Regions from separate parts of the Sphingobacterium kitahiroshimense genome, predicted to be linked through region 2. Evidence: riboswitches for the same ligand, from Rfam matches in the RefSeq annotation. Region 2 holds a riboswitch; each other region holds the start of a gene.
The links. Region 2 has a riboswitch for S-adenosylmethionine ahead of metE (5-methyltetrahydropteroyltriglutamate--homocysteine S-methyltransferase). Riboswitches for the same ligand answer to the same signal wherever they lie in the genome.
Positions count from the first base shown of each region.

Region 1: it holds a riboswitch for S-adenosylmethionine, as region 2 does, so the genes downstream of both, M2265_RS12295 (hypothetical protein) here and metE (5-methyltetrahydropteroyltriglutamate--homocysteine S-methyltransferase) in region 2, are expected to answer to the same signal.
Region 3: it holds a riboswitch for S-adenosylmethionine, as region 2 does, so the genes downstream of both, metF (methylenetetrahydrofolate reductase [NAD(P)H]) here and metE (5-methyltetrahydropteroyltriglutamate--homocysteine S-methyltransferase) in region 2, are expected to answer to the same signal.
Region 4: it holds a riboswitch for S-adenosylmethionine, as region 2 does, so the genes downstream of both, M2265_RS01205 (O-acetylhomoserine aminocarboxypropyltransferase/cysteine synthase family protein) here and metE (5-methyltetrahydropteroyltriglutamate--homocysteine S-methyltransferase) in region 2, are expected to answer to the same signal.

Region 1 covers NZ_JAOQNK010000001.1:2,748,662-2,750,866, reverse strand. The annotation lists gene M2265_RS12300 (alpha/beta hydrolase family protein) at 1-596, opposite strand, end outside; gene M2265_RS12295 (hypothetical protein) at 916-1,179, opposite strand; SAM-I-IV-variant riboswitch at 1,215-1,308, opposite strand; gene M2265_RS12290 (class I SAM-dependent methyltransferase) at 1,397-2,131, opposite strand.
Region 2 covers NZ_JAOQNK010000001.1:3,277,336-3,279,540, reverse strand. The annotation lists gene metE (5-methyltetrahydropteroyltriglutamate--homocysteine S-methyltransferase) at 1-967, opposite strand, end outside; SAM riboswitch class I at 1,123-1,227, opposite strand; gene M2265_RS14555 (phosphatase PAP2 family protein) at 1,303-2,106, opposite strand; gene M2265_RS14550 (response regulator transcription factor) at 2,133-2,205, opposite strand, start outside.
Region 3 covers NZ_JAOQNK010000001.1:4,307,171-4,309,375, reverse strand. The annotation lists gene M2265_RS18800 (protein O-mannosyl-transferase family) at 1-20, opposite strand, end outside; gene metF (methylenetetrahydrofolate reductase [NAD(P)H]) at 187-1,143, opposite strand; SAM riboswitch class I at 1,204-1,309, opposite strand; gene rimM (ribosome maturation factor RimM) at 1,476-2,003, opposite strand; gene M2265_RS18785 (30S ribosomal protein S16) at 2,137-2,205, opposite strand, start outside.
Region 4 covers NZ_JAOQNK010000001.1:272,625-274,829, reverse strand. The annotation lists gene M2265_RS01210 (prephenate dehydrogenase) at 1-469, shown strand, start outside; SAM riboswitch class I at 874-988, shown strand; gene M2265_RS01205 (O-acetylhomoserine aminocarboxypropyltransferase/cysteine synthase family protein) at 1,217-2,205, shown strand, end outside.

The DNA of each region.
Region 1 (2,205 bases), 530 kb from region 2:
GGATGATTGAATTTTCCATTATTGAACGTGTCCCAATGACGGTAGTCAAGATTGTCAAAAACATAAGCGTCAGATTTTGGTAAATCAGGATATTTGTCGGTACTGTGATATTTTTTGATTAAAACTGCTTTGCTAAATAAAATATATTGACCATTTGGAGAGAGTTTTACATTTTCTAGATCAGTTTCGCTGTGTGTCAATTGTATAGCTTCACCTTTATATCTATTCTTTTTCCAAAGTTGCCCTTTGAACAAGTAAATGATATCGCCATTTTCTGTAATCTGTACAACAGACTCGCCGCCCTTTTCACTTGTTAGAGGAGCTGTGTTACCTGTTTCTAGGGATAATGTGTAAAGGTTTTTTTCCGAACTGTTTGTTTCTATAGCATAATTAGAGACACCATATATTAAAGTTTTTCCATCTGTTGAAATTCCTTCTCCAGAAACTCGGCCTAATTTCCAAAGTGTCTGCGGATCTAATGGTGCTTTTGTGGTGTTTTCCATATTAAGAACCATTTTGGTTTCTTTGTTTTCCTGAGCTATTGATGCCGAAGCGCATAATAAAATGGAAAGCGTTATTAAAGATTTTTTTTTCATAAAGAATACGAATATGAACAGGCAAGATACAAAATCTAAGATCATTTAACATATTAAATAAAGTATTGGAGAAAGAAAACAAGGTGAAGGAATTGTTCAGAATGACGCGATATCACTTTGTGTTAAACTATTGAAGGGAATTGGAGAAATTATAAAATACTATCTTAACGCATTAAAAAAAGCATACCATTGATATTAGTGACTGAAAATTATATAGAATTAGTTGGATAAAAAAAGCTTCACTCAGTGCTCAAAAAGGAAGGGCTATTTAACCTTTTTAGCGCTGAGTGAATACGCAATTTTAAAGCTGTCTTTGCTCTTATTGGAGAATCGGGATAAGCGTATTTTCCTCTAATCTTACTGCGACATACTTTACGGAAGTAAAACCATCTTCTCTAGAAATGATGTTGGAAAGATCTAGCCCTCTTTTAGAAAAAGTACTTATGAGCGCAGTGCGGAATGTAGATTTGGAAGAACCCCAACCTTTTTCCGATACCGTATCATTGTTGAGCTGTATCAGTTCGTTGATTGAATAATAACTGAATTTTTCCAGTAAATGTTGATAAAGATTTGGTGTTGACATACAATTTAAAAATTTAAAGGATTAAACCATAAACTGTATCCAGATATTTTTGGTCGAAACCCATATTAATTTACCACCGCGGTTATGTAACTCGGTTGGTATTGCAACGTGCAATTCTGAATACTCTACAAATTTAGTAGATTTTATTTTGTTTCAAAATTTATTTTAAAATAATTAATTCATGATGAGAATTTTATGAATGATGTCGATCCGATTATTATTTCTTTATGGCAGCAATTATAATAAATATTGGCCTTCTCATCTCGTCTTTCATTTCCGGATAAATTTTTAAAACTTCCTCTGAAGGTTTGGATTCCGATATTTGTTGAATATCAAAATTAGATTTAATAACTGTGTTGATGATAGTTTCTAAATTTCGATGGTATTTAGTTACCTCGTGTCCAAGAAATCGAGTGTTTCTTTGACCTTCTTCCTGATAATTGTCCATCGGCCAATGCAGACGATTTCCATTTTCATCCTTAAACCAATCCTGTTCAGCTCTTGAAGTAAAAGCAGGGTGCTCCATTGAAAAGACAAAACTTCCTCCTTTTTTAAGAATTTGATTTATTTTCATAAAAACACTGCTTAAATCTTTTAGGTAATGGAATGCAAGTGAACTAATAACGACATCAAATTCTTCATAGTCAAAATTAATATCCTCGATGGCCATTTTTTTATATTCAATTTCAAAGTTTTTGGAATGCTCTTTTGCTTTATCAATCATTTTTTGAGATAAGTCAATTCCAATTACATTTTTAGCCCCTTTTTGCTTAGCATAAATACTGTGCCATCCATATCCGCAACCTAGATCAAGTACTTTCTTATTCTGGAAATCGGGTAACATTCTCTGTAAAACATGCCATTCTCCAGCAGCATTTAAACCATCTATAGAACGTTGTATCTTTCCATAGTTTTCAAAGAAGCTAGGATCATCATATTTGTTTTGCTTCATCTTATTATTCGCTGTTTTGATATGAGATCAAAATTACTGCCAATATCAGTTTGTGGAAAACTTCCATTTTAACA
Region 2 (2,205 bases):
TGCCTAAAGCATCAACAGCTTTTTTGATTTGTGCTAAAGATTTTACGTAATCATTTTTCCAAATGTTGCGACCTTCAACTACACCCAAAGAAAGTGTTAATGAAGCCGGAACTTTGGCTAATATAGTGTCGAGTTGGTTTTCACCTCTTACTAAATCAACATGAACTGCGTAAACTGGTAAGTTTAGAGCTGTTTCTTCGTTGTCACGTAAAGCCTCGAAATAAGTCGTTACAATAATTTTGATGTCTTTAGCAGCAGCAGCTAATTTAGTAAATACACGAGTGTATAGAGCACGTGTTGCATCATCAATATCTAAAGCTAAAAATGGCTCATCAATTTGTACATATTTTGCACCAGCGGTAGCCAATTTAGTTAAGATTTCTTCATATACAGGAACCAACTTATCGATTAAATCGATACGGTTGAAACCAGATTCTTTTTCTTTACCTAATAATAAGTATGAGATCGGGCCAATTAACACAGGCTTCGTTTCAATACCTAAAGATTTTGCTTCATTATATTCATTTAAGAATTTCTCTGAAGTCAATTTGAATTCTTGATTTTTCACGAATTCAGGTACGATGTAATGGTAGTTGGTATCAAACCATTTTGTCATTTCCATTGCCGTTACGTCAACGCCATCTTGCTGGAAACCACGCGCCATTGCAAAGTAAAGGTCCAAATTGTATCCTTTATCTTCGTTATTTAAAAGTGATTGATATTGTGCAGGGATTGCACCTACAGTTAATGTCAAGTCTAAAACTTGGTCATAAAATGAAAAATCATTGGAAGGAATCAAATCGATGCCAGCATCTTTTTGAGTTTTCCAGTTGCCTTCACGGATTTTCAGTCCAGCCTGCAATAATTCTTGCGCGCTGATTTTTTTAGCCCAATATGCTTCATTGGCCTTTTTCAACTCGCGGAAGGCACCTACACGTGGGTAACCTAAGTTGTTCGTTAGTAACATAAATATAAAATTATTTTATTTGTTCAACCTTAACGAAGCAAGAAATTAGAAGGATTTTTTTATTCGAAATAAAAAACGATCAAAAATTCTTGAATCTATTTACTAAATTTTTTGATTGCTTTTAGAGAGGAGGGCACAAGATATATTTTGTGTCTAGCTTATCATTCCCACTTTTTGATGGGGTAGAATGTAGCACCTTGTCAATCGACAGGTTGCTAAGGCTTCATTGGGTCTATTCCCTCTGCCTTTCTCTATAAGCGCTGTAAATATCGGAATTAGTTTTATAAAAACAAATATTTTGTAACTTTTATATAAAAATGATAATAAACCAAGGTTTAAAATTGGAAATTAGCAGACAAACCAATTTGTTTTCCATTGTAAAATGGTATTGCCATCGTTAGGTAACTTGTTTTTTTTGATTGCAAGTGTTTATCAAATAATGGTAAGAGCCAGTATGCAATTTTTGTTCCCATAATACCAATACCAGCTCCCATGGCGACGTCAGAAAACCAATGTTTATGATTATACATTCTCAGGTAACCTGTTCCCGCCGCAATTGTATAGCCTGCAATACCATACCAAATGGATTGATCTTTATATTCTTGCCATAGAATTTCTGCACCGGTAAAAGGTACAGCAGTATGTCCTGAAGGAAAAGATTCTTGATCTGCGCGATCGGGTCTCCAAGTAGGTGTCGTTTTTTTTATGGTATATACTGCTGATAAGGTGATTGCATGGGCAATCGAACTTACCACTAAGCGTTGTTTTAAATTGTGCTTACTTGGTATTCCGAGTAAGTCAAGCCCAAAGACCGCTGCAGAAGGAATGAAAACACTAACATTATCAAGTTTAAAGGTTTTGGACGGATCATTATTAATTGAATTGTTTATTTGTTGATCCTTATGTTTGAGGTATGGGCTATTTAATGAGATTACTCCGTAAGTCATTAAAGCCGCAGGAACTATTAATTGCTTATAATTTATTGGCTTAGCATTGGTTTCAAAATCTTGATTATCATTTTGTAAAGTATCTTTTTGCGCATAAAGCGATGTAGAAGAGCAAAAGATTGAAAGGATTAAAAAAAATGGAATCGATAGTTTCATTGTTGCAAGATAAACAAAAAGAGATGTTTTTAACATCTCTTTATTATTCTAGTAATTGTGTATTAGCTAACCAATAATTTATAGCCTTTTCCATGTACATTGACAATTTCAACTTTGGGATCATCTCGTAGGTAT
Region 3 (2,205 bases), 1.0 Mb from region 2:
TTTACTTTCTTATAATCCATGAATGATTCAGGTTTAATTGATTATTTGATAAATCAAATTAATTTTCAATTAAATATAATAAAAAGAGATTTCATTTGAGGGTGATTAACTTTTTTTAACAAAAATCGAAACGCATAAAAAAGCCTGCTATAATGTGATAGCAGGCTTTTTTATACGATATAAGTCTTAGAATAACTTTTCTACAATACTTTTAGTCGGTCCAGGATTACTCATGGTATAAAAATGTAAAACTGGCGCACCAAAGTCAATTAATTCTTTACATTGTTGTACCAACCACTCTTCTCCGACTTGTCTCACGTCTGCATTATTTTTACATCCGGATACTGCTTCACTCAATTCCTCTGGAATATCCAAATGAAAAATTTTCGGAAGCGTAATCAGTTGTTTTTTTGTTGTCAATGGTTTTAAACCTGGTATAATTGGAATATGAATATCATTTTCCCTGCACTTATTGACAAACTCTTTATATTTTTCAACATTAAAGAACATTTGTGTAACAATAAACTCAGCCCCCATCTCAACCTTCTTTTTTAACCATTTAAAATCGGTATTAAAATTTGGCGCTTCGAAGTGTTTTTCAGGATATCCTGCAACGCCAATACAAAAGTTGGTCTTTTCTGAAATCGCAATATCCTCATGTAAGTACTGTCCTTGGTTCATATCGGCAACCTGCTGTAAAAGATCTGTTGCAAATGCATGACCACCTTCTGTTGGTATGAAATCAGGATCGCCTTTTCTTGCATCACCTCTCAATACGAGCACATTGTCAATACCCAAGAAGTTCAAATCTATCAAAGCATTTTCAGTTTCCTCTTTTGTGAAACCACCACAGATAAGATGTGGTACAGCATCCACTTTATACTTATTCATAATAGCGGCACAAATTGCAACAGTCCCTGGACGTTTACGATAAGCCACACGTTCTAATAAACCGCTCTCGTGCTTCTTATACATGTAGTCTTCTCTATGATAAGTCACATCGATAAAGGGAGGCTTGAATTCCATAAGTGCATCCATTGTTTTAAAAATACTTTGGATACCTTGCCCCTTAGCTGGTGGCAACAGTTCAAAAGAAAACAAAGTTTTTCCTTTGGCATTACTGATATGATCAACGATTTTCATTAATATTTTTTAAAGTGATTTTGGTTGGCTTACATCGAAATGCACAAGTGGACTTGTTTCAACTTATCTTTCCCAGCTCTGAGTTGGGGTAGAATGTAGCACCTTATAAAATAACAGGTTGCTAAGGCTTCATTGGGTCTATTCCCTCGGCCTTTCTCTATAAGCATCGGCTAATATCGGCAATAGAAATTTATAATCAAAATAATATTAAGGTCATGCCTAAAAAAATGCCCCAATAAAACGTTTATTAAAATGGATTTCTTTAAATAAAAAAGAGTTACTGCATATAACTACAGTAACTCCTTTTTATTAATCTGTATATCGTGAAGACTTTAAATCTCCTTATATAGCTCAACCAATCCATCTGGTAAATCAACCTCTAAAACTTTATCCTCTGAATCAATTCCTAGCATAAGATCGTCATTTAATGGGAACATCAATTCTTTTCCATTAAAGTCTACTGTTGCTATAAATTGCTGAGGCATTTCCTGTACATGTTTAATCTCTCCTAATTCTCCATGAACTTCATCAATCACCAAGTATCCAATTAAATCCGTATATCTAAAATCATCAGGATCACGCTCTGGCATTTTATCATTTGGAAGGTATATTTTCTTACGCACTAAAGGTTGTGCTTTATCAATATGATCGACGTCTTCTAAATTTAAATAGGCTGTACTATTTGATTGGTATTTGATATTGTCGACAAAGTAAGGCACTAATTTTTTATTCACTTCAGCAAATAAAACATCAAAGTCTAAATCTTGATAATCTTCAAATTCAAAAAAAAGCTGAAGCTCACCTTTTAATCCACGTGTTTTGCTAATATAACCGATGTAAAAACTTTCTTCTATGGTCATGTTCTAATTTGAAAGTGCAAATTTAAAAATATAAATATATAAATACAGTACTTCGTAGGTATAGCAACTACATTCTTAAAAAAAAGCCGGATCAAAATTGAACCGGCTTTCTTGATACTGTATGAAAGAAAAATTAACCTTCAGTTTCTTCTGCAGCAGGAGCTTCAGTTTCTTCAGCAGGAGTTTCTTCTACAACTGGCGC
Region 4 (2,205 bases), 3.0 Mb from region 2:
CCCAGAAGCGGCACTACCAAACTTGTTCAAAGATAAAATGATGGTTTACGTTGAGGCATTCAAATCTGATGAAGATGCTTTCGAATTAGCAGATTCCATTACTGAACAACTGGAAATGCGGACATCATTTATGACTGCAGAAGAGCATGATACACATACAGCTTATGTTTCGCATATTTCCCACCTGACTTCTTTTGCTCTTGCTCTAACTGTTTTAGAGAAAGAGAAATCGCAGGGCCGGATATTTGAATTGGCAGGATCTGGTTTTGAATCAACGGTACGCTTAGCAAAAAGCTCACCGGATATGTGGACACCTATTTTTAAACAGAACAGAGTTAATGTACTCGAAGTCTTAGAGGAAAACATCAAGCAGCTGCAGGCTTTAAAAGATGCCATCCAAGATGAAAATTACAGTCAATTACACAAATTGATTAAAAAATCAAATAAGATTAAACGTATTATTAAATAAAAACCACTTGCTCCAACTGGCAAAGGCGAATTATTGTTTCATACAAAGTAATTTGAAGAAAGCATAGGAACTCACAAGGTTCCTATGCTCTTTTTATAAAAAAAACGATCACAGGATCATCGCTCTGCTGTTGTCTGTTTAACATCGTATGCTTCAGTTATATTGCTTTCAATTACTTATATGGATTTCATCCACGACGTATAAACATATCGGAATAAATAAATGCTGCCCCATCAACTACCAATACTTACATAATAGTGAGAGCTTACGATCAATTACGAGTAGAATTAGAGGTATTTTCTAAGAAATAGCATAAAATATTTTGGTTTGTAAAAAGCAAGGCATATATTTGCAACGTAGTTCAAATAGAAATACATCTAATCAACACCTCTTAATCAGGTCTTGATTTATAAAGAAGTGGCGAGAGACTGGCTCAATGACCCACTGGCAACCTTCAAAATACGTTTGAAAAGGTGCCAATTCCTGTCCAAAGTAATATTGCTTTGGAGGATATAAATGAAACGACAAATGATAATAACATTACAACAAAACAAGAAGGTAAATTCTAGCACCAACGTAACAGATACAAATATTCCATCAAAACAGATGCGAATGCTTTTGCACATGTTTACGTTTTCTTGTTAATCAATCTTTTTTAAAATTTATTGATTTCAAGTACATATCCATGTGCACAATCTCACCCCTATTTTATATTAACGAATCTTCAACTAATTAATTATAACTACAATGTCTACAAATAAAAATTTAAAATTCGAAACACTTCAAGTGCATGCTGGTCAAGTTGCCGATCCAACAACTGGAGCGCGTGCAGTACCTATATACCAAACCAGTTCATACGTATTTGAAAATGCAGAACATGGAGCGAACTTATTTGCTTTAAAACAATTTGGAAACATCTATACACGTCTGATGAATCCAACAACAGATGTATTTGAGAAACGTATTGCTGCATTGGAAGGCGGTATCGCCGCTGTAGCAGTCGCTTCTGGACAGGCTGCACAATTCATTGCATTAAATAATATCGTAGAAGCTGGTGAAAATTTTGTTTCCAGCAGTAATGTATACGGTGGTACATATAATCAATTTAAAGTAGCATTTAAAAGAATTGGTATTGAAGTACGTTTTACTAAAGAAACAACCGCCGAGGAGTTTGAATCACTAATCGATGAAAACACAAAAGCTTTATACTTAGAAACAATTGGAAACCCAAGTTACGATATCCCAGATTTTGATAAGATAGCAGCTGTCGCTAGAAAACATGACTTACCACTTATCGTAGACAATACTTTTGGAGCTGGTGGATATCTATTTAAACCTCTTGAACACGGCGCTTCTGTAGTTGTAGAGTCTGCAACAAAATGGATTGGTGGTCACGGTACAAGTATTGGTGGTGTCATCGTAGATGGTGGTACTTACAACTGGGGAAATGGTAAATTCAAACAGTTTTCTGAACCTTCAGAAGGATACCATGGATTAGTTTTTTCAGATGTTTTTGGCGTTAATGGCCCATTTGGAAACATTCAATTTGCAATCCGCGCACGTGTTGAAGGACTACGTGATTTTGGACCAGCTATTTCACCCTTCAATTCATTCCAATTAATCCAGGGCCTAGAAACATTATCGCTTCGTGTTCAGCGTCATGTAGACAACACATTAGAAATTGCGAAATGGTTAGAAGCCCATCCGCAAGTGGAAAAAGTGAATTATCCAGGGTT